DNA from 2 places in the Ferrimonas balearica DSM 9799 genome. Region 1 is predicted to be linked to the other one. Evidence: predicted binding sites of a transcription regulator. Region 1 holds the regulator's gene; the other holds the start of a gene.
The links. The regulator NrdR, encoded in region 1, represses ribonucleotide reductase genes. The targets are predictions, from matches to a motif close to AAACACNANATNTNGTGTTT.
Positions count from the first base shown of each region.

Region 2: nrdD (anaerobic ribonucleoside-triphosphate reductase) is a predicted target of NrdR. The motif match lies at 10,117-10,136, and genes of this name have one in related genera.

Region 1 covers NC_014541.1:902,893-918,994, forward strand. Annotated here, with positions in the region: gene holA (DNA polymerase III subunit delta) at 1-274, opposite strand, end outside; gene FBAL_RS04260 (LPS-assembly lipoprotein LptE) at 274-777, opposite strand; gene leuS (leucine--tRNA ligase) at 827-3,406, opposite strand; gene FBAL_RS04270 (zinc ribbon-containing protein) at 3,831-4,337, shown strand; gene ettA (energy-dependent translational throttle protein EttA) at 4,402-6,066, opposite strand; gene FBAL_RS04280 (TonB-dependent hemoglobin/transferrin/lactoferrin family receptor) at 6,410-8,710, shown strand; gene glyA (serine hydroxymethyltransferase) at 8,900-10,156, shown strand; gene nrdR (transcriptional regulator NrdR) at 10,300-10,752, shown strand; gene ribD (bifunctional diaminohydroxyphosphoribosylaminopyrimidine deaminase/5-amino-6-(5-phosphoribosylamino)uracil reductase RibD) at 10,752-11,873, shown strand; gene FBAL_RS04300 (riboflavin synthase) at 11,874-12,527, shown strand; gene ribBA (bifunctional 3,4-dihydroxy-2-butanone-4-phosphate synthase/GTP cyclohydrolase II) at 12,546-13,640, shown strand; gene ribH (6,7-dimethyl-8-ribityllumazine synthase) at 13,743-14,210, shown strand; gene nusB (transcription antitermination factor NusB) at 14,225-14,635, shown strand; gene thiL (thiamine-phosphate kinase) at 14,688-15,656, shown strand; gene FBAL_RS04325 (phosphatidylglycerophosphatase A family protein) at 15,653-16,102, shown strand, end outside.
Region 2 covers NC_014541.1:2,025,883-2,041,984, forward strand. Annotated here, with positions in the region: gene FBAL_RS09165 (DUF6351 family protein) at 1-2,142, shown strand, start outside; gene trhA (PAQR family membrane homeostasis protein TrhA) at 2,032-2,670, opposite strand; gene FBAL_RS09175 (esterase-like activity of phytase family protein) at 2,757-3,725, opposite strand; gene FBAL_RS09180 (GNAT family N-acetyltransferase) at 3,722-4,246, opposite strand; gene FBAL_RS09185 (VanZ family protein) at 4,356-4,766, shown strand; gene FBAL_RS09190 (metallophosphoesterase) at 4,732-5,457, opposite strand; gene FBAL_RS09195 (lipid A deacylase LpxR family protein) at 5,539-6,471, opposite strand; gene FBAL_RS09200 (alkaline phosphatase) at 6,615-7,934, shown strand; gene dmeF (CDF family Co(II)/Ni(II) efflux transporter DmeF) at 7,998-9,002, opposite strand; gene FBAL_RS09210 (M90 family metallopeptidase) at 9,060-9,872, opposite strand; gene nrdD (anaerobic ribonucleoside-triphosphate reductase) at 10,206-12,326, shown strand; gene nrdG (anaerobic ribonucleoside-triphosphate reductase-activating protein) at 12,380-12,847, shown strand; gene FBAL_RS09225 (NAD-dependent epimerase/dehydratase family protein) at 12,964-13,632, shown strand; gene FBAL_RS09230 (NERD domain-containing protein kinase family protein) at 13,725-15,734, shown strand; gene FBAL_RS09235 (TusE/DsrC/DsvC family sulfur relay protein) at 15,736-16,062, opposite strand; gene tusB (sulfurtransferase complex subunit TusB) at 16,065-16,102, opposite strand, start outside.

The sequences.
Region 1 (16,102 bases):
CGCCATCGGTGCCGGGTTTGAGGCTGGGCAGTTCCAGCTCGATCACCCGGGAGCTGGCAAACAGCGACAATGACTGACACTCCTGGCGCAGTTCATCCCAGTTGAACGGGGATTCCTGAACCAGCGAAAGGCGCTCCTGTGCGCCCAGCCGGTAGCAGGCCTGGCGCAGGGCATCACGACACTCTTCGCGGATCAGCACATCATCGCCAAACACCATCAGAATGGGGGGCAGCTTGTTCAGGTGCTGCCCCAACTGACTGGGAAAGATCCGCATCAGTGGGCGGTCTCGCTGTCGATGCGGGTGGAGGAGAGGGCACGCATAATGCGGTCCGCCGCCTGGGCCCGCATCTCGCCGAGCAGCAGCTCGAGTTCGCGGTTTTTGGCCAGTGCGGTACGGGGGTCATCGAGATAGTCACGACGGATCTCGATATTGAAACTCTGGGGCGCCTGCTCACCGACGGTGATGGAGCTGGTGACGGAGTAGATCAGCTCGTACTCGGCAACCTGGCCGGAGGGGAACAGCGACAGGGTGGAGCGCTCCAGATGATCCTGACCCAGCCACAGGCGCGGGGCGGTGTCGTCCTCGACCACCTCAATGTTGGCGAGGCGCAGGCGCTCTTTCACCAGGCGGTGCAGTTCGCCCTGGTCGTCGGCGCTGTTGAGTTGGATCTGGGCCAGCTCTTCCGGGAACTGGTAGTTGCTCTGCAGGCGGAAACCACAACCGCTGGTGGCGAGCAGAGCGAACAGGGTAAATACGGTAAGAAGGCGTCGGATCACCTTCATCTCCTTATGGTAAAAGGCACCCCGTAGGGTGCCTGAATTGCGCTTAGTTGGCGACGATGTTGAGCAGCTTGCCGGGCACGTAGATCACCTTGCGGATGGTCTTGCCGTCGGTGAAGTTGGCCACGTTCTGCTCGGCCAGGCCGATGGCCTGAACCTGCTCCTGGGTGGCGTCGGCGGCCACGGTAATGCGGGCACGCACTTTACCGTTCACCTGTACCACCACCAGCTTCTCATCTTCTACCATGGCGTCCTGGTCGGCAACCGGCCATTGGGCTTCGTCGACGTTGCCGCTGTGGCCCAGGGCCAGGTACAGCGCGTGGCTGGTGTGCGGGGTGATCGGGTACAGCAGCAGTACCACGGCATCCAGCGCTTCCTGCATCAGGGCGCGATCGTTGTCGCTCTCCTGCGGCGCTTTGGTCAGCTTGTTCATCAGCTCCATCACGGCAGCGATGGCGGTGTTGAAGGTCTGACGGCGGCCGTAGTCGTCGGTGATCTTGGCGATGGTCTGGTGCAGGGCACGACGCAGCGCTTTCTGATCGTTGTTGAGGCTGGCGATGTCCAGTTTCGGCGCCGGGCCTTTGGCCACGTGCTCGTGGGACAGCTTCCACAGACGCTTGAGAAAGCGCAGGGCGCCTTCCACACCAGACTCCTGCCACTCCAGGGTCAGTTCCGGCGGTGCCGCGAACATCATAAACAGACGCACGGTGTCCGCACCGTACTTCTCCACCATCTCTTGCGGGTCGATGCCGTTGTTCTTGGACTTGGACATCTTGGTCATGCCGGCGTGCACCAGTTCACGACCGTCGGCGTCGGTGGCCTTGATGATGTTGCCTTTGCCGTCGCGCTCCAGAGTCACGTCGGTAGGGGCAACCCAGACACGCTGGCCGTTTTCGCCGGTGTAGTAGAAGGCATCACACAGCACCATGCCCTGACACAGCAGGCGCTTGGCCGGCTCGTCGGAGTTAACCAGGCCCGCGTCGCGCAGCAGCTTGTGGAAGAAGCGGAAGTAGAGCAGGTGCATGTTGGCGTGCTCGATACCACCGATGTACTGGTCTACCGGCAGCCAGTAGTTGGCTTTTGCCGGGTCCAGCATCTGGTCATCAGTGCCAACGCTGGTGTAGCGGGCGTAGTACCAGGAGGACTCCATAAAGGTGTCGAAGGTGTCGGTCTCACGGGTCGCCGGTTGGCCGTTGACGGTGGTCTGGGCCCAGGACTTGTCCGCTTTGATCGGGCTGGTCACGCCGTCCATCACCACATCTTCCGGCAGAACAACCGGCAGGTCTTCGGCGGGGATGGTGACGGTTTCGCCGTTCTCCAGGGTGGCCATCGGGATCGGCGCGCCCCAGTAACGCTGACGGGACACACCCCAGTCGCGCAGACGGAAGTTGGTGGTCTTGTGGCCTTTGCCCAGCTCACCCAGCTTCTCGGCGATGGCGTTCAGGGCACCGTCGAAGTCGAGGCCGTCAAACTCGCCGGAGTTAAACAGGATGCCCTTGTCGGTGTAGGCCTGCTCGGAGATGTCCAGCTCGCCGTCCTGCGGCTTGATCACGCCTTCGATGTCGAGGCCGTACTTGGTGGCAAATTCGTAGTCACGCTGGTCGTGTGCCGGTACCGCCATAACGGCGCCGGTGCCGTAGTTCATCAGCACAAAGTTGGCGACCCAGATCGGCACTTTGCGGCCGGACAGCGGGTGCACGGCGTACAGGCCGGTGGCCACGCCTTTCTTCTCCATGGTGGCCAGCTCAGCTTCCGCCACCTTGGTGTTTTTGCACTCGTTGATGAAAGCGGCCAGCTCCGGGTTGGACTCGGCGGCTTTTTCGGCCAGCGGGTGACCGGCGGCGATGCCCACGTAGGTCACGCCCATCACGGTGTCCGGACGGGTGGTGTAGATAGCAAAGGATTCGTCCATGCCGTCCACATCGAAGGTCATTTCGATCCCTTCGGAGCGGCCGATCCAGTTGCGCTGCATGGTTTTCACCATCTCCGGCCAGCCTTCCAGCTGGTCCATGTCGGACAGCAGTTGGTCAGCGTAGTCGGTGATCTTGATGAACCACTGCGGGATCTCCTTCTGCACCACCGGGGTGTCACAGCGCCAGCAGCAACCGTCGACCACCTGCTCGTTGGCCAGTACGGTCTGGTCGTTTTCACACCAGTTCACGGCGCTGGTCTTCTTGTAGATCAGGCCCTTGTTGTACAGCTCGGTGAAGAACCACTGTTCCCAGCGGTAGTAGTCCGGCTTACAGGTGGCCAGTTCACGGCTCCAGTCGTAGCCAAAGCCCAGCATCTTCAGCTGGCCTTTCATGTATTCGATGTTTTCGTAAGTCCACGGACCCGGCGCGCTCTTGTTTTTGATCGCGGCGTTTTCGGCCGGCAGACCGAAGGCGTCCCAGCCGATGGGCTGCAATACGTTTTTACCCTGCAGACGCTGGAAGCGGCTGATCACGTCACCAATGGTGTAGTTGCGAACGTGGCCCATGTGCAGTCGACCGCTGGGGTAGGGGAACATGGAGAGGCAGTAGAACTTCTCCTTGCTCGGGTCTTCCTTGGCAACAAAGGTCTGGTTGTCGTCCCAGTGCTTCTGCACCTGGGATTCGATCTGGGCGGGATTGTATTGCTCTTGCATCGGCACGTCGGGAATCCAAGATTGAAATTTGAGGTTTGGGCCTGAATTGGCCCAATGGCGATCTCCATAGAATAACGCAGGAGCTTCAATGGCAACAAGGCCCGAACGGTGCGGTTCCATGGCGGTGGGGGAACCGTGCCCAGCGGCGGGCGCCAGTGCGGGCAGAAAGGCCATCAGTGCGGCCCCTCGGGGAGGGCCCGATCCGCACAATAATGACCAGCCCCGGGGCGCGTCGTCAACGCCCCGGCAATCCCTTCGCCGACCCTGTTTGCCATTTACTTGATCTGGGATCAGGCTTTGGTTTGAAGGTGGTCTTTACGGCCCGGTTTCCGCGCCGGGGTGGGTGCGGTTAACGTCGCCTTATGCGATAACTGGTTTAAGCTCAACAGAATCGCTTATCCCTCATCAGCCTGAGGAGGACATTATGGGGATGGAATCTAGCCCGATGATCCGACAATACGAACAACTGCTCAGCGAGATCGAACGCCGCTACCGGGATGACCCGGACCTGACCCTGGGACAGCTGGACGCGGTATTGAAACAGAGCCGCACCTACCTGGCCATGGAGTCGACCCTGAGCGACCAACAGATGGACCTGGTGGAGCAGTTTTTGCGACGGGATTTGGCGGAATACGCGCGTCAGCTGGAGAGCGGTGACGAGCCGGAAACCGACAGCGTCTTTACCCTCGGCCTGGAGAACAGCATCTGGAGTTGGTTGGTGGAGATCACCGATCGCAGCCAGATGGAGTGGCACGAGCTGAATGAGGAGTTACGCCACCACGGCACCTTCCAGGCCGGAGAAGTGGTTGGGTTAGGTGAGCTGGTGTGCGACCAGTGCGGCCACAGCATGTCCTTCTTCCACCCGGACACCCTGCCGCGTTGTCCCAAGTGCGATGGCGAACTGTTCTCCCGGCGGCCACTGGAACCCTGAGTCGGCATGGCCAACTGGATAAAAAAAGCCGGGCTTAGCCCGGCTTTTTTTATCGGTGTCGCTATCAGTCGATGCGCTTGTACTTGAGACGGTGCGGTTCGCTGATGTCGATGCCCTGTTCCTTCTTCATCCAGTCGGCGTACTCGTTAAAGTTACCTTCGAAGAAGTTGACCTTGCCCTCGTCACGGTAGTCGAGGATGTGGGTGGCCACACGGTCAAGGAACCAACGGTCGTGCGAGATCACCATGGCGCAGCCCGGGAACTCCAGCAGGGCGTTCTCCAGTGCACGCAGGGTTTCCACGTCCAGGTCGTTGGTCGGTTCGTCGAGCAGCAAGAGGTTGCCGCCGGCCTGCAGCAGCTTGGCCAGGTGCAGACGACCACGCTCACCACCGGACAGTTCGCCGACGCGCTTCTGCTGGTCGGTGCCCTTGAAGTTGAAGCGGCTGACGTAAGCACGGGCCGGGATTTCGAAGCTGCCGATCTTGAGGATGTCCTGACCGTTGGACACTTCCTGGAACACGGTCTTGCTGTCGTCCATGCTGTCGCGGAACTGGTCCACGGACGCCAGCTGAACGGTATCACCCAGCACGATCTCACCGGAATCCGGCGTCTCCTGACCGCTCAGCATGCGGAACAGGGTGGACTTACCGGCGCCGTTCGGGCCGATGATGCCGACGATGGCGCCCTTGGGCAGGGTGAAGGAGAGGTCATCAATCAGCACGCGACCGTTGTAGGATTTGGTCAGGTGGTTGATCTCCAGCACCTTGTCACCCAGGCGCGGGCCCGGCGGGATAAACAGCTCGTTGGTCTCGTTACGCTTCTGGTAATCGGAGCTGTTGAGCTCTTCGAAGCGGGCCATACGGGCCTTGGACTTGGCCTGACGTCCTTTCGGATTCTGACGAACCCATTCCAGCTCTTTCTGGATGGACTTCATGCGGGCCTTCTCCTGAGCGGCTTCCTGCTCCAGACGGGCCTCTTTCTGCTCAAGCCAGGAGGAGTAGTTGCCTTCCCACGGAATGCCTTCACCACGGTCCAGTTCCAGGATCCAGCCAGCGGCGTTGTCGAGGAAGTAACGGTCGTGGGTAATGGCCACTACGGTGCCCGGGTATTCCACCAGGAAGCGTTCCAGCCAGGCCACGGACTCGGCGTCCAGGTGGTTGGTCGGTTCGTCCAGCAGCAGCATGTCCGGCTTTTCCAGCAGCAGACGGCACAGGGCAACACGGCGGCGCTCACCACCAGAGAGGTGCTCAACCTTGGCGTCCCAGGCCGGCAGACGCATGGCGTCGGCAGCGCGCTCCAGGGCGTTTTCCAGGTTGTGGCCATCTTTGGCAGCAATGATGTTTTCCAGCTCACCCTGCTCTTTGGCCAGGGCGTCGAAGTCGGCGTTCTCGTCGGCGTAGGCCGCGTAGACCTCGTCCAGGCGAGTCAGTGCACCTTTCACGTCGGAAACCGCTTCCTCAACCACCTCACGGACGGTCTTGGACAGGTCCAGCTGCGGCTCCTGCGGCAGGTAACCCACCTTGATGCCGGGCTGAGGACGGGCTTCACCTTCAAATTCGGTGTCAACGCCAGCCATGATCCGCAGCAGCGTGGATTTACCGGCACCGTTCAGACCCAAAACACCGATCTTGGCGCCAGGGAAGAAGGAGAGAGAGATGTCTTTAAGGATATGGCGCTTGGGCGGTACCACCTTGCCCACGCGCAGCATGGAGTAGATAAACTGAGCCATTTCCGGGATTAGCTTGTGTGAAAAACAGGAAGCTGATTGTACCTCAAATCCGGCCTTGGTGTGTGCTGGCGTGATACCGAGGATTTTTGGGCCCCGCCCTGGCTGAGACCACAGTAGGATTTTCAGCGGTTTTGTGAGGCTAAGTCGCCGAACCCCGGTGAAAGTGCATGTTATAGGAGTTAAGTGGATGAAAAATGCACAACAAATGCGTTGAAACCTTATTAAAACGAGACCCTCCGCACCTTTTTCCCTGTTGCCCGTTGATACACTCCCTCCCGCTTAAAATTCAAAAAATAAGAATCATTATCATTTAATTCTTGATGACGACAGGGTGGTTTACACGATGAAGTCCCTTCCTTTTAATCTGGTCAGCCTGGCCGTGGTGTCTGCAATGGCAGCGCCGGTCGCGGCAGAAGAGTCCCAAACCGAGGTGCCGGCCCATCGCCAGGCCCAGGAGGTTATGGTGGTCTCGGGCTCCCGTCTGGAGCAGAGTCTGGACCAGGTTGCCGGTTCCGTTGTGGTGATCGACGAAGAAGCGATCGCGCGCAATATGAGTACCGATTTCTCCTCACTGTTCCGCAATGAGGCCGCCGTGGATGTGAAAGGCGGCGCCGGCAAACCGACCTCCGTGACCATCCGTGGTATCGGTGGCAACCGGGTGATGATGGTGAAAGACGGTGTGCGGGTGAACAACCAGTACGCGTCACCGCTGGGTCCGGGCGCGGAAGGGACAGGTCGTGGCCTGACGGAAGTGGAAACCCTCAAGCAGGTGGAGGTGGTGAAAGCCGCAGCGTCCACCATGTACGGCTCCGATGCGCTGGGTGGCGTGGTGGTGATGACCACCAAAGACGCCTCCGACTACCTGCTCGGTGACGACAAATACTTTTCCGCCAATGCCGGCTACACCGGCATGAACAATGAGTGGTCTACCGGCTTTACCGGTGCGGCCGCTTACGGCGACTTCGAAAATCTGCTGACCGTGCAGCACCGTAACGGCGAAGAGCAGCAGAACTACGATGAAACCCTGCCGGACAGCGACCTGATCAACAACAGCGTGCTGTTTAAGAGCAAATACCTGGTTAACGATTACACCAATATCCAGCTGACTCTGGATTATCTGGACCAGCAGCTCGACCGTTGGGAGCAGCGTGATTACAACGGCGTGCGCAACGAAGACCGCGATATCGACCGTCGCACCCAGGCGTTTAACAGCTCCCTGCGCCTGCGCTCCGATAAGGCCACCATCCTGCACGATAACCTCGATATCGTGATGTATTACGGCTTTACCGACCAGCAGGAACAGCGCGACTACTTCAGCGTGACCGACGATCAGCGCGGTGACATGACCCAGTACCGTGACTACAACTTTGAGGAGTCCCGGATCGGTCTGGCCAGCACCTTTGGTAAGTACATCGGCAGCGACAGCTACGGCCACCAGCTGACCTTCGGTCTGGACGTTGAGTCCTCCACCATGCAGCGCCACCGTACCTACTACACCCCCGGCAAAAACGGTGCCTGGGTGGGTGAAGACCAGTTCGCCTTCGCCGACACCGACAGCCTGCGGGTGGGCGCGTTCTTCCAGGACGACATCAGCCTGCTGGACGGCAAGCTGAACGTGGTGGCGGGTCTGCGTTACGACTACTACCGAAACACCCCGGACGCCCAGATGGCGGAAGAGGCCGGCCGTGATCCGGCGGACTTCCAACAGATGAGCGAAAGCTTCTGGTCACCCAAGCTGGGCCTGGTGTATCACCTGACTGACGCGGTCAGCGTGTACACCCAGTACGCCTACGGCTACAAGATGCCGACCCCGGACCAAAAGTGGGGTGAGCTGGAGATCCAGGACGGTCGTATGCCGTTCCCTGTGGAGATCATGCCGAACTACGAGCTGGAGTCGGAGAAATCCCACACCATCGAGCTGGGCGTTCGCGGTAACCACCACAGCACCTCTTACGAGCTGACCGGTTTCTACACCCAGGCCAAGGACTACATCGACTGGGAGTTCCACGACGCCCCGATGTGTACCCCGACCAGCTGGGGCATGCCGTTCCCGATCTTCGGCCCCTGGTGTGAGGACCCGAACAAGAACGATCCGGTGCTGGCGCTGCAGTACGACTATATGAACCGAGACCGTGTCGAGATCTACGGCATTGAAGGTCAGGTTAACCACTGGCTGACTGACGACTTCGAGCTGTGGGGTAACTTCGCGTACACCTACGGTAAGGACGATCAGGGCAACTACCTCAACACCATCAGCCCGCTGAAGGTGACCGTGGGGGCCAACGCCTACACCAACCTGGCCGGCATCCCGACCCAGTTTGGTGGTGTGGTTCGCATGGCCGGTGCCATGGACCGCGTGACCGATATGGTGATCATCCCGGACGACTCCATCATCTATAAGCCGGAGTACAACGAGGCTTACACCACCGCTGGCTATGCGGTTGTGGACCTGACCATGGCGATGGAGCTGACCAGCAACTGGAAACTGCGCGCTGGTGTGTTCAACCTGTTCGACAAAGAGTACGTGGAATACGCTGATGTGGCGGGTCAATCCAAGTACCTGATGGACAACATGGGCGCGCCGGAAAGTAACTTTACCCAGCCGGGTCGCTACGTGAACCTCAATGTGAACTACCGCTTCTGAGCGAGTGGTTAAGAAGAAACCGGGCCCAGGCCCGGTTTTTTTGTGCCTTTAAGAAAAGGGATTTCATTCACTCGTTATGGTCTTATCAGTGTGACCGGGGTCTCAAAAGCTTGGGTTGGCGTCGGCATGGGAGTACACTGTGGCGCCAACCAAACCCCCTACACAGATGACACCGCCCAGGAGAGACGGATGCTGGATAGAAAGATGAACATCGCCGACTTTGACCCGGAACTGTTTGCCGCGATGGAAGCTGAAAAGGTGCGCCAGGAAGAGCACATCGAGCTTATTGCCTCTGAGAACTACACCAGCCCCCGTGTGCTGGAAGCTCAGGGTTCCCAGCTGACCAACAAGTACGCTGAAGGCTACCCGCACAAGCGTTACTATGGCGGTTGCGAGCACGTTGATGTGGCAGAGGAGCTGGCCATTGAGCGCGCCAAGCAACTGTTCGGTGCCGATTACGCCAACGTTCAGCCGCACTCCGGCTCCCAGGCCAACGCCGCTGTATTTATGGCCCTGCTTGAGCCCGGCGACACCGTACTGGGCATGAGCCTGGCCCACGGTGGTCACCTGACCCACGGTGCCCACGTCTCCTTCTCCGGCAAGATCTACAACGCCGTGCAGTATGGCATCACCCCGGAAACCGGTGAGATCGACTACGCCGAAGTGCGTGCCCTGGCACTGGAGCACAAGCCGAAGATGATCATCGCTGGTTTCTCCGCCTACTCCGGTGTGATCGATTGGGCCAAGTTCCGCGAGATCGCTGACGAAGTGGGGGCTTACCTGTTTGTCGACATGGCCCACGTGGCCGGTCTGATTGCCGCTGACGTTTACCCCAACCCGCTGCCCCACGCCCACGTGGTGACCACCACCACCCACAAGACCCTGGCCGGCCCCCGTGGCGGTCTGATCCTGTCGGCTATCGGTGATGAAGCGGTGTACAAAAAACTGAACTCCGCGGTGTTCCCCGGTGGTCAGGGTGGCCCGCTGTGTCACGTGATCGCCGCCAAGGCCGTTGCCTTTAAAGAAGCGCTGCAGCCGGAGTTCAAAGCCTACCAGCAGCAGGTGGTGAAGAACGCCCAGGCGATGGCGGAAACCTTCATCAGCCGCGGTTACAAGGTGGTTTCCGGTGGTACTCACAACCACCTGTTCCTGCTCGACCTGATCGACAAGGACATCACCGGTAAAGACGCTGACGCCGCCCTGGGCCGCGCCAACATCACCGTGAACAAGAACTCCGTGCCGAACGACCCGCGCAGCCCCTTCGTGACCTCCGGCCTGCGTATCGGTACCCCGGCACTGACCCGTCGAGGCATCACTGAGGGTGAATCCCGCGAGCTGACCGGTTGGATCTGCGACATCCTCGACCAGTTCGGTGACGAGGCCGTGGTAGAGCGCGTTAAGCAGCAAGTACTGGAGCTGTGCCAGCGTCATCCCGTGTACGCGTAAGGATTCCGTTTCCAGAGCGTGACCAAGCCCGCCATTTTGGCGGGCTTTTACGTAGCCGCGTGTTAACCCCAAGCGGAATTTTCGATATGCTTTGCCGACAGTTAAATCCGCGGTAATCCCATTCCCCAATCGTTGGAGGAGCAATGCACTGTCCCTTCTGTGCCGCCACTGACACCAAGGTGATCGACTCCCGGCTGGTGGCGGATGGCCATCAGGTCCGCCGTCGTCGCGAGTGCCTGACCTGCCACGAGCGTTACACCACGTTCGAAACCGCCGAGCTGGTGATGCCGCGAATCATTAAATCCGATGGCACCCGCCAGCCCTTTGATGAAGAGAAGTTGCGGCGCGGCATCCAGCGAGCGCTGGAGAAGCGTCCGGTTGGGGCCGAGCAGGTTGAGCAGGCGATCACCAAGATCAAATCCTCCCTGCGTGCCACCGGTGAGCGTGAAGTGGGCTCAGAGCTGGTGGGCAACCTGGTGATGGAGCAGTTGTCGACACTCGACAAGGTGGCCTACATTCGGTTTGCCTCCGTTTACCGGGCCTTTGACGATCTGGCGCAGTTTGGCGAAGCCATTGCCAGTTTGGAAAAACGTTGATGTTCTCAACCGATGACGCCCGCCATATGGCGCGGGCGCTGGAGCTGGCCCGTCGCGGCCAGCTCACCACCCGTCCCAATCCTCGCGTCGGCTGCGTGCTGGTGCGCGACGGAGAGGTGGTGGGTGAAGGCTTCCATATCCGTGCTGGCGGTCCCCATGCCGAAGTGCATGCCCTGCGTGCAGCGGGGGATAAGGCCCGCGGTGCTACGGCCTACGTCACCCTTGAACCCTGCAGCCATTACGGCCGAACTCCCCCCTGTTCCCAAGCCCTGATCGACGCAGGCGTTGCCCGCGTGGTGGCGGCCATGGTGGATCCCAATCCGCAGGTGGCAGGTCGGGGCCTGGCGATGCTGGAAGCGGCCGGGATCGAAACCCAGCATGGCCTGATGGCGAATGAGGCTGAAGCGGTGAACCCCGGCTTTATGAAGCGGATGCGCACCGGACGGCCCTTTGTGCGGGTTAAGCTGGCGGCCAGTCTGGATGGTCGTACCGCGCTGGCCAATGGCCAATCCAAGTGGATCACCGGGCCCGAGGCCCGCGCTGATGTGCAGCGCCTGCGCGCCATCAGTGATGCGGTGATCACCGGGGCCGACTCCGTGCTGGCGGACAACCCCAGCATGAACGTGCGCCACGCGGAACTCGGCCACTGGCAAAGCCGCATCAGTGAGGCCGATCTGCAGCAGCCGCTGCGGGTGGTGGTCGATGGCAAGGCGCGACTGGCGCCGCCGTTGAAGCTGCTCGACAGCGACGGGCCGCTGATGCTGGCCAGCCTGCGCGGTTATGATTGCCACTGGCCTGCGTCGGTCAGTGTCTGGCCGGCAGCGGATAATGGTGAGGGCAAAGTCGCCCTGACGGCGCTGCTCGACGAGCTGGGCCGACAGCAGATTAACGAGGTGTTGGTGGAGGCCGGTTCCGCGCTTGCGGGCGCCTTTATCAGTGCCGGGCTGTGGGACGAGCTCTGGCTCTACCAGGCCCCGAAGTTGATGGGCAGCGAGGCCCGGGGCCTGTTGGCTCTGCCGGGTGTCGATACGATGGCCGAAGTGCCCTCGCTGACAATTCAGGATGTACGGCGGGTGGGCGCGGATCTGCGCCTGATTCTGACCCGCCAGGAGAAGCCATAAATGTTTACCGGCATCATCGAAGCGGTAGGAACCCTGCGCAAACTGGAGCCTCGCGGCGGCGACCTGCGCCTGACCGTGGCCACCGGCAAGTTGCCGATGGAGGATGTCCAGCTGGGTGACAGTATTGCCACCAACGGCGTCTGTCTGACCGTGGTGGAGAAGGGCGCCGAGCACTACGTCGCCGACGTCAGTGCTGAGACCCTGGCCCTGACCAACTTCCCCCACTATGCGGTGGGGCATAAGGTGAACCTGGAGCGGGCCGTCACCCCCTCCACCCGCCTCGGCGGTCATCTGGTCAGCGGTCACGTTGACGGCAGTGCCGAAGTGGTGGCCCGGGAGAACCGCGCCCGCGCCATTGAATTCTGGCTGCAGGCGCCGGCCGAGCTGGCTCGCTACCTGCCCCATAAAGGCTCTGTCACCATTGATGGTGTCAGCCTGACTTTGAACGAAGTGGACGGTGCACGGTTCCGATTGACCATCGTGCCGCACACCGCCCAGGAAACCACCTTGCTGGATCTGCAGGTGGGAGATCGCGTTAACCTGGAAGTGGACCTGCTGGCCCGCTACCTGGAACGTCTGATGCAACCGGCCCCAACTCAGACCGACTCCGGGTTAACCTTGGAGATGCTGGCCCGAGCCGGGTTTATGAAGTAATTGAGGAAGACCACAGTCATGGCACTGAATACGATCAACGAACTTATCGAGGACATCCGTCAGGGCAAGATGGTGATCCTGATGGACGATGAGGATCGGGAGAACGAAGGCGACCTGATCATGGCCGCTGAGGCGGTAACGCCCGACGCCATCAACTTCATGGCCCGCTTTGGCCGTGGATTGATCTGCATGCCGATGAGTGCTGAACGCTGTGACCGTCTGGGCCTGTACCAGATGGTATCCAACAACACCGAGCAGTACGGCACCGCCTTTACCGTTTCCATCGAAGCGGCCGAAGGGGTGACCACCGGCATCTCCGCGGCAGACCGCGCCCGCACCATTCAGGCGGCCGTCGCCAAGGACGCCAAGCCCAGCGACCTGGTGCAGCCGGGCCACATCTTCCCGCTGCGTGCCAAAGATGGCGGCGTGCTGAACCGTGCCGGCCACACCGAAGCGTCCGTCGATCTGGCCCGTCTGGCCGGTTTCGAATCCGCGGCGGTTATCGTTGAGATCCTCAACGAAGACGGCACCATGGCCCGTCGTCCTGAGCTGGAAGTGTTTGCGGCCGAGCACGGCATCAAGATCGGCACCATTGCCGACCTGATCGAGTACCGCAACCACAACGAAACCACCATCACCCGTGAAGTGAGCTGCACCCTGCCGACCCGCCATGGCGAGTTTGAGCTGGTGGGCTACCGCGACACCATCGATGGTCAGTTCCATGTGGCGCTGTGCAAAGGCCCGATCGGCGACAACACCCTGGTGCGTGTGCATCTGCATGACCCGATGAAAGACCTGTTGGGCAGCCTCGGCGACAGCGCCTGGCCGCTGGATACCGCCATGTCCCGCATCGCTGAGGAAGGCGGTGTGCTGGTGATTCTGGGACGCGAACAGGGCGCCGAAACCCTCGAAGCGCAGCTGCAAATCCTGTCCCAGGAGCAGCAGGGCCAGCGGGTTCCCCGTAAGGCCGCGGGCGCGTCCCGCACCGTCGGCGTCGGCTCCCAGATCCTGGCGGATCTCGGTGTGACCCGCATGCGTCTGCTGTCCGGGCCCAAGCGTTACCACGCCCTGTCCGGCTTCGGACTGGAAGTGACCGAATACGTGCAAGAATAACGGCCATCGCGGGCGCTGGGATTGCGCGTCCGCTGTGCTATCATTACGCCACTTTTTTGCCCCCCACTGGTGGGGCACAGAAAAAACACTACGGAAATGAAGATGAAGGTAATCGAAGGCAACATCGAAGCCAAAGGCGCTAAGATCGCTATTGTGGTTTCCCGTTTTAACAGCTTTATCGTTGACAGCCTGCTGGAAGGCGCGATCGATACCCTCAAGCGGTTTGGTCAGGTAAACGAAGAAGACATCACTGTTGTTCGGGTACCGGGTGCGTTTGAACTGCCGCTGGCTGCCCGCCGCGTTGCCGCCAAAGGGGAGTTCGATGCCATCATCGCCCTGGGCGCCGTGATCCGCGGTGGCACTCCGCACTTCGACTTCGTTGCCGGTGAGTGCAACAAAGGACTGGCCCAGGTGATGCTGGAGTTTGATACTCCGGTCTCCTTCGGGGTACTGACCACCGACACCATTGAGCAAGCCATCGAGCGCGCTGGCACCAAAGCTGGTAACAAGGGCGGCGAAGCCGCACTGGGCGCGCTGGAGATGGTTAACGTCCTTAATCAACTGGCCTAAGGCCGGAGAAATTTGTGAAGCCTTCCGAGCGTCGTAAGGCCCGCCGTTTGGCGGTGCAGGCCATCTATTCCTGGCAAATGAGCGGCAATGCTGTTGCCGATATTGAGCATGAGTTCCTCACCGAGCAGGACACCAAAGGGGCCGATCTGGGCTACTTCCGTGAGCTGCTGGTCGGTGTGGTTTCCCAGTCATCCAACCTGGATGCCCGGCTGAAACCCAACCTGGCTCGCCTGGTGGAAGAGGTGGATCAGCTTGAGCTGGCCATTCTGCGCCTGGCGGCTTTTGAACTGCTGCACCGGGACGATGTCCCCTACAAAGTGGTGATCAACGAAGCCATTGAGCTGGCGAAGGCTTTTGGCGCGGAAGAGAGCCACAAGTTCGTCAACGGGGTTTTGGACAAGTTGGCCATTTCCCTCCGACGTTAAGCGGATAGGAAGACAGGGAGCGCGGCCACATCAGGTGGCCGTGTCGCGTTTTATGGGTTCCGAATTTGATGTCATCAAGCGCTACTTCGACCGCCCGGTACACCGAAAGGATGTGCTGAAAGGGATCGGTGATGATGGCGCACTCCTCGCTTTGCCCCCCAACAGTGAACTGGTGATCTCCACCGACACCCTGGTGTGTGGTACCCACTTCCTGCCGGAGATTGATCCGGCGGACTTGGCCCACAAAGCGGTGGCGGTGAACCTCAGTGATCTGGCTGCGATGGGCGCTGAGCCCGCCTGGATGACCCTGGCGATCACGCTGCCCGGGGAAGATCCGGCCTGGCTGGAGCGCTTCTCCGATGGGTTGCACGAGATCTGCCAGTACTACGGCGTGGCGCTGGTGGGTGGAGATACCACCCGTGGTCCGCTGAGCCTGACCGTGACCGTCCACGGCCATCTGCCCCAGGGCAAAGCCCTGTTGCGCAGCGGGGCGCGGATTGGCGACTGGATCTACGTCACCGGTAACCTCGGTGACAGCGCCGCCGGTCTGCGCTGCCTGTTGGGGCAGTTGGAGGCCGACGACGAGTCCCGTGATTACCTGACTGAGCGTCACCTGCGGCCCCGGCCTCGGCTGTTGGCCGGGCGCGCCCTGCGCCACCACGCCTCCAGTGCCATGGATCTGTCCGACGGACTGGCGTCCGATCTGGGCCACATCCTTAAGGCCTCCGGCGTGGGTGCCCAGGTGGAGCTGAGCCAACTGCCGATGTCTGCGGTGCTGAAGTCGGTGGTGACGCCGGAGCAGGCGCTGGAGCTGGCCCTGGCTGGCGGCGAGGATTACGAGTTGTTGTTCACCGTCCCTGAGGCGGAGAAGGGCGCGCTGGCGACTGCGCTGGCGGAAACCGGCATCAATCACACCTGCATCGGCCAGATCGTGGCCGGTGAGGCGATTCGTTACCAGAACGCGGGTGAGCCGGTTGAGCTGACCCTGTCGGGATACGATCACTTTAAGGAGTCAGAATGAGCCGCGTAGCCGAGCGTTTACCCGGTTTGCGACTGGCTAACCCGGTTCACTTCCTGGCGGTGGGGTTTGGCCTTGGCCTGGCCCGTAAAGCGCCGGGAACCTGGGGAACGCTGGCGGCCCTGCCGTTTTACTTTCTGATGGCCGACCTCAGTCTGCCACTCTACCTGGGCATCACTGCGGTGATGGGGGTTGTGGGGATCTACCTGTGCGGCAAAACCGCAGAGGATATGAACACCCACGACCACCCTGCCATTGTCTGGGACGAAGTGGTGGGGATGTTGATCACCATGGCGATGCTGCCTGCCGGCTGGCCCTGGATGGTGGGCGCGTTTGTGGCGTTCCGCTTCTTCGACATCCTCAAGCCCTGGCCCATCCGCCTGCTGGACAAGCATGTCCATGGTGGTCTGGGGATCATGATTGATGATGTGCTGGCCGGGGTGTTTGCC
Region 2 (16,102 bases), 1.1 Mb from region 1:
ATGCTGACTGAACGCCCCCCGGAAACCGCGTCCTTTCCCATCGCGCTTGGGGAGACCGGCCCGGTGGTGCCGCTTTATGCCGGTGCCCGCCAATACCCCTTCTTCTGCATGACCCACTTTTCCAGTCTTGGCCAACCGCTGGTGGATAACCTCAGTGGGGACGGCGTGCCGGTTTATGCCGAAGATGAGAGCGGGCTGACCGACCAGGTGATTGGCTACGCCCGGGACTGCCAGCTGCCAACCGCCCTCAGTTACTGGTATGTCGATGCCAAGGGCCGGGTTTTGCCATGGAGTGAACAGGTGGATGAGAGCGACATCGCCCTTGTTGACCGGGGCGGTGAAACGGTGCCGGAGCTGTACCGACTCGAAACCGGCACCATCAATCGTTACCCCTATTACATCGCCATGCCCTATCGGCCCGGGGCGGGGCGCACTGATACCCCGGACTGGAATGGTCGCCTGATCTACCAGTTCCATGGCGGCAGCGGCATCGGATTTCGCCAGGGCCGGCTGCGCCCGGCGGGCTTTCTGACCAAGCGCCTGCAGCAGTTGCGTCGCGGCTATGCGGTGATCAGCTCCACCGGCAATAAAACCGCGTACACCTACAACATGCTGCTGGCGGAGGACACCGCACGTCGGGTTAAACGGCAGTTTGTCAGCTTGTACGGCCCGCCCCGTTACACCATTGGCATTGGTGGATCCGGTGGTGGCCTGGCCCAATACCTGATGATGCAAAACGGCAGTGGCGTGATTGATGGTGCGCTGGCGCTCTATGCCTATCCGGATATGTTGAGCCAGACGCTTTATGGCCTCGACTGTGACCTGCTCAACACCTACTACGCGTTTCGGGCTGACCAGCCGGAGCTGTGGCAGAACTTCGACGTGCGTCCTTCGGTAGAGGGCTTGAACGCGGCCGCGGGGTTTGACCAGCGGGCGCCGTTTCTGGAACCGCTGAATCAGCTGCTGCAGGGACGCTGGCCCCGTTGGCCATCCGGCTCCAGTGAGTGCATCAATGGCTGGTTTGGTTTGTCCTCGTTGATCCACAACCCCCACCAGGGCTACATCCGGCCAATGTTTCATGATGACGTGGTGGAGGGACGGCACTGGAGCTACTGGGAGGATCTGCACCAGATCTTTGGGCGTGACGAGGACGGTTTTGCCCGAACCACCTGGGACAATCGCGGCGTGCAGTATGGTCTGGCGGCGTTGCAGCAGGGCCAGTTGTCGGTGCGGGCCTTCCTTCATCTGAATCAGCGCATTGGCGGCTGGGTACCCGCCGGGCAGATGGAAGCGGAAACCCTGTGGGCGCCGTTGGGCAAACTGCTGCCGCTGTGGTTGACGCTGTGGGGCAATCACAACGTGCATGATGGTGAGTTTGCCCGCCGTACCGAAGGCGACCCGGTGGCGATTGAGCGGGCCTATCGCAGCGGTCAGGTGTTTCTCGGCTACAACCCGTTGCCGGTGATCGATCTGCGCCACTATCTGGAAGACCAGCTCGACATGCACCACCTGTCCGCCTCATTTGAAGCCCGCGCCCGGATCCAGCAGTGGCACGGCCATTATGACAACCAGCTTATCTGGGTGGCGGACAAGGCCCACACACCAATGGCTAATGCCTTTGATGCCATGGAGCGGTGGCTGGAGGCGCGCCAGCGGGGTGAAGGCAAACCTGCGGACCTGACTGACCAGTGCTTTGCCGCGGATGGCAGCGTGATTGCGCGGGGCGAAGCGGTGTGGGATGGCCCCTGGAATGGCCGTGAAAGCGGCCACTGTACCGTCGAGTTCCCGGCCTATACCAACGCCCGAATCCAGGCCGGCGGCCCCTGGCTCGGTGCGATATTCCAGTGTCATCGAATTGCGGTGGAGGACGCGTTGGAGGCGGGGCTGTATCAGGATGACCGAATGGCAGCGCACCGGGCGGAGCTTGAGCGGATCTTTCCCGAAGGGGTGTGTGACTATCGTCAGGGCGATGCCGCCAGACCGGCCGACCTGTCACCACAGGCGCTGTCGGCAAGTCTGGCGGTTCGGAAGTCAGGGGATAACGTACAGGGCGATGGTCAGGCAGTGGCAGACCGCGCCGCCGAGTACGAACAGGTGCCAGATCGCGTGGGTATAGGGGAAGCGCTTGGCGGCATAGAATAGGGTGCCGAGGCTGTAGCTCAGGCCACCGGCCAGCAAAAGGATAAAGCCCGCGGTGGGCAGTACGGCGTAGAGTTCTACGATCACCGCGAGGCTGGCCCAGCCCATCGCCAGATAGGTCACCATGGCCAGCTTTTTAAAGCGGTGTACAAACAGAGCTTTGAACAATACGCCCATGGCGGCCAGAACCCAGATAAAGGCCAGCAGCAGGTGTGAGGCGCTGTTGTCCAGGGCGATCAGCATCAAGGGGGTATAGCTGCCGGCGATCAACAGGTAGATGGCGCAGTGATCCAGTCGCTTAAGCACCGCTTTGGCGGGCTCATGCTGGATGCTGTGGTACAGGGTAGAGCAGAGAAACATCAGAATAAGGGTGGCGCCGTAAACGCTGATGGCGGCGATGCCGCTGGCGGGCAACACCGGAATGCCTTTGTTCAGCATCAGAGTTAACCCGACAATGGCGGCGGCGACGCCCAGCCCGTGGGTCACGGCGTTGGCGATCTCTTCGCCGATAGAGTAAGCCCGGATCTGCATAGGGTCGGTAGTTCCATTAGAGTTTTTATTCTGTGCCGTCATCCTAACAGTCCCCCCTTTGGGCGCACAAGTGTTCGCTGAAAAATTCATTGTAGCCATTCAATCAGCATCAGCAGAGTGTTTTGTCGCCCTGGCTTCTGCCAATCGATGTTGTCGTCGGAGATCAGCAGCAGGTACTGTCTGCCATCCCGTTCAAAGGCCGCAATCCCCTCAAAGTTGTCCAGCGCCTGCAGCAACTGGTGGCTGCGGGCCAGCAACAGTGGTCGCCCGCCGGGCCCATCTTCCGCCGTGAAGGCGCCTGCCGGGTAGTGGCTCAGGCCAATGGTGGTGATGCCGCGCTGGTAGTGGCGATGCAGCAATACCACGTCGCCATTTGCCAACTCGGTGGCATCCACCGGGGCGGCGCTGATGGCCAGTGGCAGAGACATCGGTTCAGCGTCCTTCCCCGGTTGCAAACGCCAGGCACGGCGGGATCGATCATCGTGATTATGGGATTTCTCTGAAATGGGCAGCAGCGGCCCGAACGGCCGAACCACGGCGATCGCTTCGATGCCATCGTTTCCTGCCGGATGATAATCGGGCAGAGTAAAACGGGGGATGGCACGACGGCGGTGGCGGTCGAGCTGATACAGCACCGGGCTTTCATCCAGCCCGACCAATATCAGCTCGCCTGCGATCACCATGGATTCGATGTTGTTCAGTCCGATGCCATTTGGGTCGAGGATCTGGCCGTGGTCGCGATATTGAACCCCGGACAGCTCACCCTCCTCAATCTCCACATCAAAGCTCAGCCAATGCCCATCGCGGTCTGAGGTGGCCTGAAAACCGAGATGGCTGCCCAGGTAGACCAGTGTCGACCAGGAGCCGCGGTGGCTGGGCAGGCCCTTTGGCGGGGCCAGGCGCAGGGTGCCCGCATACCGCAGTGACTGGGTGTCCTGGCTGAGTACCTCAAAGTCGGAACGCCAGGGTTCAGCGCGCAGTTCAAACGGCGCTTGCGCGTAGGTCGGCATATGGGCGAGGGCCATCAGCCAGATCAGAGCCAGGCGGCAGCTCATCGCGCGCTCTCCAGGTATTGGTCGCGGGTGATGCCGTAGATCTCCACCTCAAAACCCCGCACCACCTCGTCGCGCCAATAACGCTCCCCCAGTGCCAACGCCAACCGTTTCGACGCCAGGTTATCCGGGTGGATGATGCTGATCACCTCCTGTCGATTGGGGTCAGAAAAGGCCCAGTCCAGCGCCACTCTGGCGGCTTCGCTGGCCAGCCCCTGACCCTGATACTCCCGGGACAGGCACCAGCCGATTTCGAAACCGGGCCAGCCTTCCGGCTGCAGAAAGCCAACCCGGCCGATGCAGGCGCCAGTGGCTTTGTGTTCAACGGCCCAGTGGCCAAACCCTTTCAGTTGCCAGTGCCCCGCCATTACGGCCATATGGCGCCAGGCGTCCTCCCGACTGAGGGTATGGCCACCGAGATAGCGCATCACCTCTTCGTCGCCACATACCTCGGCATAGGCATCAATGTCCTGGTCACGCCATTGGCGCAGGGTCAATCTCGGGGTATCCAGTTCCAGGCTCAAGCCGTCTCTCCTTGCATAGGGTGCGCGGGCGCTATGTTCCATCAGGCTAATAGGTTACCCTGCGGCTCTTTATGACAAAAGCGTAACAACGCTTGGAAAGGGGGCAGGGATGCCGTTTAGAAGCCTGCTGAAATGGGGCCTTGCGCTGGCGTTTCTGGGATTTCTGTTGTGGGTAATCGCCCTCGCCAATCGGGGCGAAGTGGCGCAGTGGTTCGGCATCGTCCGGACACTGCCCTACGGCGATAAGTGGGGTCATATCGGGCTGTATGGCCTGCTGACCTTGTTGTTCAACTGGGCGCTGGGTTGGCGTGCCCTCTCGATTGGGGCCTGGGCGCAATGGGGTACGATTCTGGTGGCGCTGTTCGCGGTGGCAGAAGAGATGACACAGGCGTGGAACCCAAACCGAACCCTGGACATCTGGGACCTTGCTGCAGATGCGGTGGGATTAGTGTTGGCGACCGGGCTCTCCCTGTATCTGGCCCGCCTCAGCGGACCAGCTCGAGGATCTGCTCAGCATTAAGCAGGGATAACCGGCCCTGGGGATAGCCGGCGCCGGTATCCAGCCAGACCCGGTTGCCGTGGCTGCGCAGATTCTGCAGTGGCGTATGTCCCATCACCAATGCATCAATCCCGGGCAGGGGCTCGGGGTATTCCCCTTTGCCCATCTCCCGCAGGACGTCGCGGCTCCACAGGCAGTCAAACTGCTGGAAACGGTTTAACGGGTATTGGCACGCTTCCCGGAAAGCATCCCAGCTGTCGCCGGGGCAGTCGGCGTGAACAACGCCGATGCGGGCGTCCAGCGCCGGGATCTGCACTTCCAGCCCAAAGGGCAGGGCGGGTAACAGCCGTTCCGCCTTTACCATCATCGCTCGTTGCGTTGGCTCGTCGAGGTCGAGGTACCACTTGCCGCCACAGCGCAGCCAGCTGTTCAGGTTCTCCTGATCGCCGGACAGGGCGTCCATCAACATCGCTTCGTGGTTGCCCAGAACGCAGTAGAACCACGGCATCTCCAACAGATCCAGGCAGGCCAGTGAATCCTGGCCACGATCGATCAGGTCACCCACGCAGATCACCCGGTCGCCCATCTCCGGGGCAAAGTTAACCTGATTCAGCAATTGGCTCAGTTGGCGGCGCTCTCCGTGAAGATCGCCGATAAAGAAAGCCCGGCCCTCAACAACGAGGGTGGCAAACTGCCCTTGTGGTGTGGTCAAAACGCCTGTCTCATCACTAACTTCTTGAACTCAGTGTAGCGACAGCCGACGGCGAATCCCAAGCGACGGCATGAATGGGGGTCAGTAATTCCAGTAGAAGGCGAGACGACCGTAGCTGGTCCAATCCCGCGAGGCGTCACGGTAGGCCGCGCTGTCCCCCTGCACACTGAAACTGGCGCCGAAGCCCCGGTAGTGGCCACGGAGGCCGACCGCCCATCCGGCCTGCCAGTGGGCCAGGCTCACATCGGGGGCGTCGTCGGGCCGTGGCCCCTGCAGGGTGATGTCATTGAGGCGGTAGCGCACTTCGCTGCCCGCATAGAGAGTCCAGCCAGCACGTCCCGGCCCGGCAACCGGGCCCTGGCTCCAGTGACGCCCGCGCAGGGCGCCAAGTTCATTGCCCCAGCCCATGCTGAACCCCATGGCGGCCTCACTCTGCAGGTTGCCGCCCTGGATTCGGGGGTGAAGCAGCAGGTCCCAGCCCGTGCTGTCCCAGTCCACCTGATACACCCGTCGACTCTGCAGCCAGGAGAGCTGCATCAGCGGGGTGTTCTCAATCTGCTGGTCCCAGCCATCCGGGGCGGTATTGCCGAGCCATTTATGCACTTGTCGCTGAACCGCCTCAGCACCGGAGGCGGGGCCTATCACCCCAAGGCTGACGCCGTAGTGGTCGGCCCGGTTTTCCGATTCCTGACCGAGCCCCACCGTAGCCAACAGGGTGCCGGCGTAGGGGCGCTCCAGTGAGGACTGATCTTCGGGATCAAGGTCGGAGGGGGTCCACATCTTCTGGCTGAGTTCGCCGTGCCAGTAGACCTGGTGGTCAGGAATGCGACGGGCAAACGGTTTTAGTGGGGCGGGCAGTTCGCTGCCCGGTGCACTGATGTGGCCCAGAAACAGGCCGTTGGTGTAATCGCCATCGGTTTTGACCACGACGTCGTTGTCCATGGCCCAGTAACCACTACTGGCTAACGCGGGTGTGGCGCACAGCCACACCAAAACGCCCGACCCATACTTCATCGCCACTCCTGACTTCTGGGAACTGGGTTCACTGTACGTAACTGAGCAGACGGGTGCAAAAACCGGCCCGCTGGTGACTTTATCTTGTCACCGGAGTGGGATAGGCTGCGCCCAGACGGAACAGAACCAAGACAAGGATTTACATGTCGATTTACCGCCCCCTCAGCGCAGTTGCTGCCGCGCTTGCTCTGCTTTCAGGCTGTGCCAGCCAGGCCCCGGCAGATCCCGAGACCCCGAAGAACATCATCTTTATGATTGGCGACGGGATGGGCCCGGCGTTTACCACCGGGTACCGCTACTATCTCGCCGGTGAGGCGGGCTCCGAAGTGACCCCCACCGTCTTTGACCAACTGTTGGTGGGGATGGCGGCCACCTATCCGGATGACAACACCTGGGTGACCGATTCTGCGGCATCCGCCACGGCACTGGCTGCAGGGGTGAAAAGCTACAATGGCGCCATTGGCGTCGATGGCCAGAAACTGCCGGTGGAGGGGATTTTGGCCAAGGCCCGTAAGCAGGGCTGGTCTACCGGTGTGGTCGCCACCTCTCAGGTCAACCATGCCACACCGGCAGGCTTTGTGGCCCACGTCGCGTCCCGCAAAATGTATGACGCGATTGCGGAGCAGTATGTGCAGCAACGGATCGCGGACAACACCATGCTCGACCTGATCCTCGGTGGCGGTCAGCGCTACTTCTCCCGTGACCCGGGTGGACTGGCGGAGCAGATGGCGGAACAGGGCTACCAGCAGATCTGGTCGATGGAAGATCTGTCCCAGCTCAACCAGTTGCCCGCGATGGGTCTGGTGGCGGATGTGGCGATGCCTCACGCCATCGACAGCGACCAGCCGGAGCGCCTGGTGGCGATGACTGACAAGGCCCTGTCACTGATGTCGAGCCAGGATCAGGGCTTCTTCCTGCTGGTTGAGGGCAGCCAGATTGACTGGTGTGGTCACGCCAACGACATCGCCTGCGCTATGGCGGAGATGCATGACTTTGCCGGTGCGGTAGAGCGGGCCAAAGCCTTTGTGGATGCCAATCCGGACACCCTGCTCGTGATCACTGCTGATCACTCCACCGGGGGGCTGACCCTGGGGGCCAATCGGGTCTACGAATGGAAGCCTGAGGTGATCGCCCAGGTTCATGCCAGCGTTGTTCCGTTGACCCAATCCCTGTTGGCGGCACCGGTGACGGAGCTGTCTGCGCGCTGGTCTGAAAAAGTGGACTTTGCCCTCACTGATACGGAGCTGGCTGCCCTGCAGAAAGCCTATGGCGAGGGCGACAGCCAACTGGGCCGGGCGGTGCTTAAGGTGATCAACGACCGCAGTTTTACCGGCTGGACCACCGGTGGCCACACCGCGGTGGATGTGCCGGTGATGGCATACGGAGCCGGGGCGGAGGCCTTTATCGGTTATCAGGACAATATCGAGATCCCGCAACGGATGATGTCCCTGATGGGCTGGTAAGCCGGAAATCCGTCATCGGACACCATAAAAAAGAGGAAGCCCAGGCTTCCTCTTTTTTGGCGCTCACCCCAGGCAGGGCGTTTCACTGCAGGTTTGCACCTCAACGGTGATGTGGGCCAGTTTGGGCAGATGGCTCAACAACGCTTTGTAGTGCTCCGGCGATTGGGGATGGTGGGTGACCACCGAGACGATCACGCCGTAGTGGTTGCCGGACAGGGGCCAGAGGTGAAGGTCCGCAACGCGGTTATCCCGATCCGCCTCAATGCATTGGCGAACGGTGTCGGCAAGCTTGCTGTCCGGGGTGCGGTCGAGCAGGGCAGGGCCGGTTGCCTTGATCAGGCCCCAACCCCAGCGGGTAATGATCAGCGCGCCGACAATGCCCATCAACGGATCCAGACCCGGCATATCGAAATAGCGTGCGGCCAGCAGAGCGACAATGGCAGTCAGCGAGGTCAAAGCATCGGCGAGCACGTGCAGGTAAGCGGCGTAAAGGTTGTGGTCGTGGTGGCCGTGACCATGATGGTGGTCGTGGTCGTGGTCGTGGTCGTGGTCGTGGTCGTGATGATGGTGGTGATGGTGGTGATCGTGATCCTCCCCCTGATGCAGCAGGAAAGCACAGACCAGATTGATCACCAGACCAATCACCGCCACCAGCAACGCATTGTTGTAGTCGATGGTGACCGGCTCAATCAGGCGTCCGATCGACTCCACTGCCATCAGGACAGCCACAAGCACCAGAGCCAGAGCGCTGGTGTAACCCGCCAACAAATTCACTTTGCCGGCGCCGAAGCTGTAGCGGGGATCGTTGCTGGCTTTTCGGGCAAAGCGATAGGCGAACAGGGTTAAGCCAAAGGCGGCGACGTGGGTACCCATGTGCCAGCCGTCTGCGAGCAGTGCCATAGAGCCGGTCAGATAGCCGGTCACGATTTCGATCACCATCATGGCGGCGGTGATCAGGACGGCGTACCAGGTGCGGGTTTCGTTTTTCTTCTGTTGTTGAGCAAATTGGTGGTTGTGTTGCCACCGGTGCATGGAATGACTGTGCATGGAAGTAGGAATCAGTTGCATTTGATTCCATCAGTTTACGCCACCGTTACCAATTCAAAACGTGAGGCTGTTCACTGATTACGCACCCGGTAACGGCGACCACTGTGGCGCCCGGGGCAGGGGATGCTGATTAAAGTGCTCGGCCAGTAAGTGATAGAGCGCATTGAATCCGTGGTGCAGTGAGATGGGGTCAGTAAAAAAGGCCTCCACACACACCGCAAAGAACTCCGCTTCGCTTTCGGCCCCGTAGGGATCCACCCACACCCCTTGCCAGTGGCCTTTCACTTCGGCCTGCTCCACTGCGATGCAATGGGCCTGGAACGCTTCGGAAAACACCGAGAGCCAGCGCTGGCGCAGCGACGGGGACAGGTTAGGGTGGCCGTTGGCGATGCCGCCATTGGCGATATCCAGCTTATGGGCCAGCTCGTGAATGACCAGGTTGAAGCCGTCCCATTGGCCGCTGTGACTCAGCTCGGTCAGAGTCAGCAGCAACGGGCCTTGTTCCCAGGCTTCACCGGACAACTCCTCCATCCCCTGATGCTCAATGCCATTGTCATCGATGTAGTGGCGTGGGCTGACAAACTCTTCCGGGTAGATCAGCAGTTCGTGGAAGTGACCGTATTGGTCAACGCCGAGCGTCAGAACCGGCAGCGCCGCCTGCAGGCAGATATCGATGCAATCTTCATTGGTGAGGTTGGCGTCCGCCACTGGAGTGAAGCGTTTTTGGTGGAGGAATCGCCAACCGGTTTCAATCAACTGGCGCTGGTCAGCCGGGGAGAGTCCCGAGAGGATCGGCAGTTGATCGATGCGCATTTGCCACCGTTTGACGGTGGTGTCATCCAGATCGGCGAGAAGGCGCTTTTCGCGCCATTGAGTGAACCAGTTCAGCATGGTTGCCAGCCTATCCAAGAGCGAAAAAAAAGGGAACGTCAATCTCAGATCGGACTTGATTTTCTCAAGGGGTGATCTGAGGCATGGATCCCATTTCTCGTGGTGCCTGAGTGGCGGATTTTGGGGTACAGTGCGCCGCCTTCAATGGCCGGTTCCGGGCGGTCATCAATCCCCTGAACAACAAGTGAGCCGTTAGACGTCAGCTTGATCTCGATCACGGTAGACGCCGCCCACTTGCCGGAAAATGCACTATATATTGTGTTTGATGGTGGCTCCCGCACTAGATGTGGGTGCCGCTTTTTGGGCGTTATTACTTTACTTAGGAGTGAAGAGATGGGACCTGTTGTGATTAAGCGGGATGGATGCCGCGTGCCATTTAAACCAGAATTGATCCAGCAAGCGGTACTGCGCGCAGCGACTGCCGCGGGCTGTGATGATCTGGTTTATGCCGCTGGTGTTGCTCAGGCGGTGGCTGCACAACTTGAAGGTGAATCCGAGGTGGCGATCAACCGCATTCAGGATGCGGTTGAGAACCAGCTGATGGAAGGGCCTTACAAAGACCTCGCTCGCTCCTACATCGAGTATCGTCACGATCGCGATCTGGCCCGTGAAAAGGCCAGCCGCCTGAATCAGGAGATCCGTGGTCTGGTTGAGCAGAGCAACTCCGCGCTGCTGAACGAGAACGCCAACAAAGACTCCAAGGTGATCCCGACCCAGCGTGATCTGCTGGCGGGCATCGTGGCCAAGCATTACGCCTGCCGTCATATCCTGCCCCGTGACGTTGTCGAAGCGCATGAAACCGGCCAGATCCACTACCACGATCTGGATTACGCGCCGTTCTTCCCGATGTTCAACTGCATGCTGATCGATCTTAAAGGCATGTTGACCGGCGGCTTTAAGATGGGCAATGCCGAGATCGACACGCCGAAGTCCATCTCCACCGCCACGGCGGTGACCGCGCAGATCATCGCCCAGGTGGCCAGCCACATCTATGGCGGCACCACCATCAACCGCATCGACGAAGTGCTGGCCCCCTACGTGAAGTCCAGCTACGACAAACATCTGGCCATCGGTGAAGAGTGGCAGGTGGCGGATCCGCACGCCTACGCCAATGCACGCACCGAGAAAGAGTGTTACGACGCGTTCCAGTCGCTGGAGTACGAAGTGAACACCCTGCACACCGCCAATGGCCAAACCCCGTTTGTGACCTTCGGTTTTGGCCTGGGTGACAGCTGGGAAGCCCGCCTGATCCAGAAATCGATCCTGAAGAACCGCATTGCGGGTCTGGGCAAGAACAAGAAAACCGCGGTGTTCCCCAAGCTGGTGTTTGCCATTAAGTCTGGCCACAACCAGAAAGCGGGTGACCCCAACTACGACATTAAGCAGCTGGCACTGGAGTGTGCGAGCAAGCGCATGTACCCGGACATCCTCAACTACGACAAAGTGGTCGAGGTGACCGGTTCGTTCAAGAACCCGATGGGTTGCCGCTCCTTCCTTGGCGCTTTCGAAAAAGATGGCGAACTGGAACACGAAGGCCGCAACAACCTGGGCGTGGTTTCCCTGAACCTGCCGCGCATCGCCATCGAGGCTCAGGGCGACGAAGCGCGCTTCTACGCCATTCTGGATGAGCGTCTGGCCATTGCCCGTAAGGCACTGATGACCCGCATCGACCGCCTCGAAGGGGTTAAGGCGCGGGTGGCACCGATCCTCTATATGGAAGGGGCCTGTGGCGTGCGTCTGAAAGCCGACGACAATGTGGCGGAGATCTTTAAGAACGGCCGCGCGTCCATCTCCCTGGGCTACATCGGCCTGCACGAGACCATCAACGCGCTGTTTGGTGATGCCACCCACGTTTACGACAGCGAGCAGCTGCGTGACAAAGCGCTGGATGTGGTGCGGTACCTGAAGAAAGCGGTTGAGCAGTGGAAAGCGGAAACCGGTTACGGATTCAGCCTCTACAGCACCCCGAGCGAAAACCTGTGCACCCGTTTCTGCAGCATCGACACCAAGGCGTTTGGCCTGATTGATGGTGTGACTGAGAAGGGCTACTACACCAACAGCTTCCACCTCGACGTGGAGAAGAAGGTGAACCCGTACGACAAGATCGATTTCGAGATGCCGTACCCGGCGATCACCTCAGGCGGCTTTATCAGCTACGGTGAGTACCCCAACATGCAGCACAACGTTGAGGCGCTGGAGAACGTGTGGGACTACAGCTACGAGCGGGTTCCCTACTACGGCACCAACACCCCGATCGACGAGTGTTACGAGTGCCACTACACCGGTGAGTTCGAGTGCACCAGCAAAGGCTTTGTCTGCCCGAGCTGTGGCAACCATGACCCCGCCAAGGTGTCGGTAACCCGTCGTGTCTGTGGTTACCTTGGCAGTCCCGATGCGCGTCCGTTTAATGCGGGTAAGCAGGAAGAAGTGAAACGTCGGGTTAAGCACATGTAATCCGAATCAGGCCCTGATCCCCTCAGGGCCTGTTGTCGTCTGAGAAACGCCTTATGAACTACCACGCGTATTATCCAGTGGATGTGGTCAACGGCCCGGGCACCCGGGTGACCCTGTTTGTTTCCGGCTGCGAGCACCAGTGTCGCGGCTGCTATAACCAGAGCACCTGGCGCCTGGATTCCGGCCACCCCTTCGATGCCGCCATGGCGGATCGGGTGCTGGCGGATCTGACCGACAGTCGCATCCCTAAGCGCGGCCTTTCCCTGTCCGGCGGCGATCCGTTGCATCCGGCCAACCTGCCCGATGTGCTGGCACTGGTGCGGCGGGTACGCGCAGAAGCGCCGGATAAGGACATCTGGGCCTGGACCGGTTACACCCTGGAACAGCTCAGTGAGGCACAGCAGGCGCTGGTGGCTGAACTGGACGTACTGATTGACGGCAAGTTTGAAGAGAGCCTGAAAGACGCCAACCTGGTCTGGCGCGGCAGCAGCAATCAGCGGATCCACCGCTTCGAGCGGTGAACAAACCGCAACTGGCGCTAAAAACGGCAGTTGAAACGGTCGCTTATTGCTGACGGATCGCCCAGCCACTATGCTGGGCGGCCGTGTTCATTCGTGTTTGTTGAGTGCCACACATCATGAAAACCGCCTTAGTGGTGGGCGCTACCGGCGCCACCGGCAGTGCACTGGTTAACGCCCTGCTGACCAGTGACCAATACCGTGCCATCCACCTTGTGAGCCGTCGAACCACCCATTGGCGTCACCGCGAGGTAATTCGCGAGCATATCCTTCCCCTCAGTCGCATCGGCGATCTGACCACCCCCTACGCCATTGACGAGGTCTACTGCTGCCTCGGCACCACCATGAAAACCGCCGGTTCCAAGGCCGCGTTTCGTGCCGTGGATTACGGCGCCGTGGTGGCATTGGGCCAATGGGCCAAAGAGAACGGAGTGGGGCAGCTTCATGTGATCAGCTCCAAAGGCGCCAACGCGGGTTCCCGTAACTTCTACCTGCGCACCAAGGGTGAGATGGAGCAGGCGCTGTCGGCGTTGGACCTGCCCGCCCTGTACCTGTATCGCCCCTCGCTGCTCAGTGGTGAGCGTATCGACGACCGCCGTGGTGAGCGATTCGGTGAATTTATCTTGAACCGTTTGACCTGGCTGCCGGGCAGCGCCAAATGGCGTCCGGTGCCGATTGATACGCTGGCGCAGGCGATGATTGAACGTGCCCACCGCCATGAGGGTAAGGGTCGATTCCGGATTGAGTCGGAGCAAATCCTTCAGCTTGATTCAACAGCTTCCGAGTAAAAAACAAACAAACGGGGCGCGTCCCCGTTTTTTCCAGGCTCTCTCTGGCCTAGACTGGCTGCGTCACGTTCAGCCATCGACAGGGAGACAGCATGGCGAAGCAGATCCGTTTTGGCGATCCGGTCAACGAATCCGAGCGTTGGGCTTTTAAGCTGCTGGCGCAGGACCTGCCGGAAGACTACCTGTTACTGACCAACATCGAAATCCCCACCCAGACCGGGCAGGCACTGGAAGTGGACGCCCTGGTGATTGGCCAGTGGGGGATTTACGTGGTCGACGTCAAAGGCTATATCGGCCAGCTGGAAGCGGGGCAGCATGCCTGGCAGCTGGATGGCCGTGATGTCGATAACAGCCTGGCCAAGGCCAACTACGTGGCCCGGGTACTGGCAGGCCGCTTTAAGCACAAGTTTCCCATCGGTGTGTACGCCCCCTGGTGCCAGGGCATGGTGTTTGTCACCGGTCGGCGCGGCAGCGAAATCAGCCTGCGTAAAAACGAAACTGACCTCTCCATCTACACCCCCGAGCAGATTGTTGATGCCCTGACCGAAGACTGGGCACTGACCTCCCGTTACGCCCATCAGGTGACTGACCAGCAGAAGCAGTTGGTGCTGGACGCCATCGGCCAGGTGGCGCTGGTGGAGCAGCGCAACAACAAGATCCAGGACTTTGTGAAGCAGAAATGCCTCTACATCAAGCATGGCCTGGAGATCTGGCAGGCGGACTACAACCCCGGTGACTGGCAGGCCCCCTGGCTGCTGAAGATTCTGGTGCCCTCCGAGTGCGAAGACCGTGATCAGGCGGACCGCCTTGAAAAGCAGATGCGCGAGGAACTGTACCGACTGCAGAAACTGGCGGGATGCTCCGGCGTACCCTACAGCGCCCCGCTGATTCAGGATGGCCAGCAACTGGTGCTGCCCATCCGTATGCCCCGCGGTACCGCCATGCACCAGTTCGATTATCAGAAGTGCGACCGCACCCTGGCCCTGAATCTGCTGGTTCGGGCCGCTGTCGCGCTGCAACAGATCCACCGGCGGGGTGTAACCGTCTCCGGCTGGGGCGAAAACGGCATCTTCCTGAGTGAGGGCGGCGAGGTGGAGTTTATCGACATCCGCGACACCCTGAGCGAAGCGGACGATATCCAGCACTTTGCTGCGGTGTTCAGCGATCTTGCCCACTGCACCCACGAACCCCGCATCACCAGTTGGTTTGCCGAAGCGGCCCGCGGCCACCACACCAGCCTTGATGAACTGAGGGTGGATTTGGCGCTGGTGCTGCAACGTCCGGAAGCGTCGCGCCTGGCGGTGGACCCGGACGCACTCGCCGCCGGCATGGCCATCGACGGCCGCTACCAACTGGAGGAGCGGGTGGTACAGGGTAACGCCAGCCAGTTGTGGCAGGCCCGTCACCTGCAGGGCCAGTACCCCTGTGCGCTGTCGGTGTACCGGGGCGTGTCTGAACACTGGCCCCACCTGGCCAGCACCTATAAGGCACTCAAGGGGATCTACCACCCCAATGTGGAGCAGGTGCTGGATTTCGGTGAGATGGGAGGCAAAGAGGCGCTCTATATTACCCGGGCCTGGGTGGAGGGCGATTCACTGCGGGACCGCCAGGGGCAGATCGTGGTGGGGCAACCGGCGCAATGGTTCCCCCAGTTACTGACGGCGCTGTACTACCTGCACAACCAGCAGATCTATCACGGCGCCATCTGCCCGGCCAACATCATCTGCCAGCCGCAACGGGCGGTGCTGGTCAACTTTGGTGTGGGCCTCGATGTGGCCGCCAGTGGCTACGCCCGCAACTATGCGGATCCTGAGCTTTGGGCCAGTGAGGGTCAGGCGGAACAGGACCTGTTCGGGCTGGTGGCCAGTTTTGTCGATGTGCTGGCACCGGCAGGGGAATGTCGGGATCGGGAAGGGCTGTTGGCGGCGCTGGAACAGTTCTCGCCAGAGTTGATGCCGGAATCGTTCCGCGCTCTGTGCCGCCAGGTACTGAACTTTGAGTTGCAACTGGTGGATGGGGTGGATTACCTGACGCAGTTTGGATGGCATGACCTGCCGGGGCGTCCGGCGGGTGTGGTCCCGCCGGAGCTGATGGAAGCGTAATTCAGATGCAGCGGGCCGGTTTGGGCAGGCCCGCGATCTTGGTGGCCTGTTTAGCCGGGCCTTTGGGGAACAGCTTGTACAGGTACTTGCTGTTGCCCTTATCTTCGCCCAGTTTCTGGCCGATCGCCTTAACCAGCACGCGGATGGCGGGGCTGGTGTTGAATTCCAGATAGAATTCGCGCACGAAGTTGACCACTTCCCAGTGCGCGTCAGTCAACTCGATGCCTTCCTCTGCCGCCAACAGCGGCGCCATCTCGGGCTCCCACTGGCTGGCATCCAACAGGTAGCCCTGTTTGTCGGTGGCGATGTCGTTTCCGTTGTAGATCATGGTTACCACGCTTGCACGTTGTCGTATTGAAGAGTGAGGG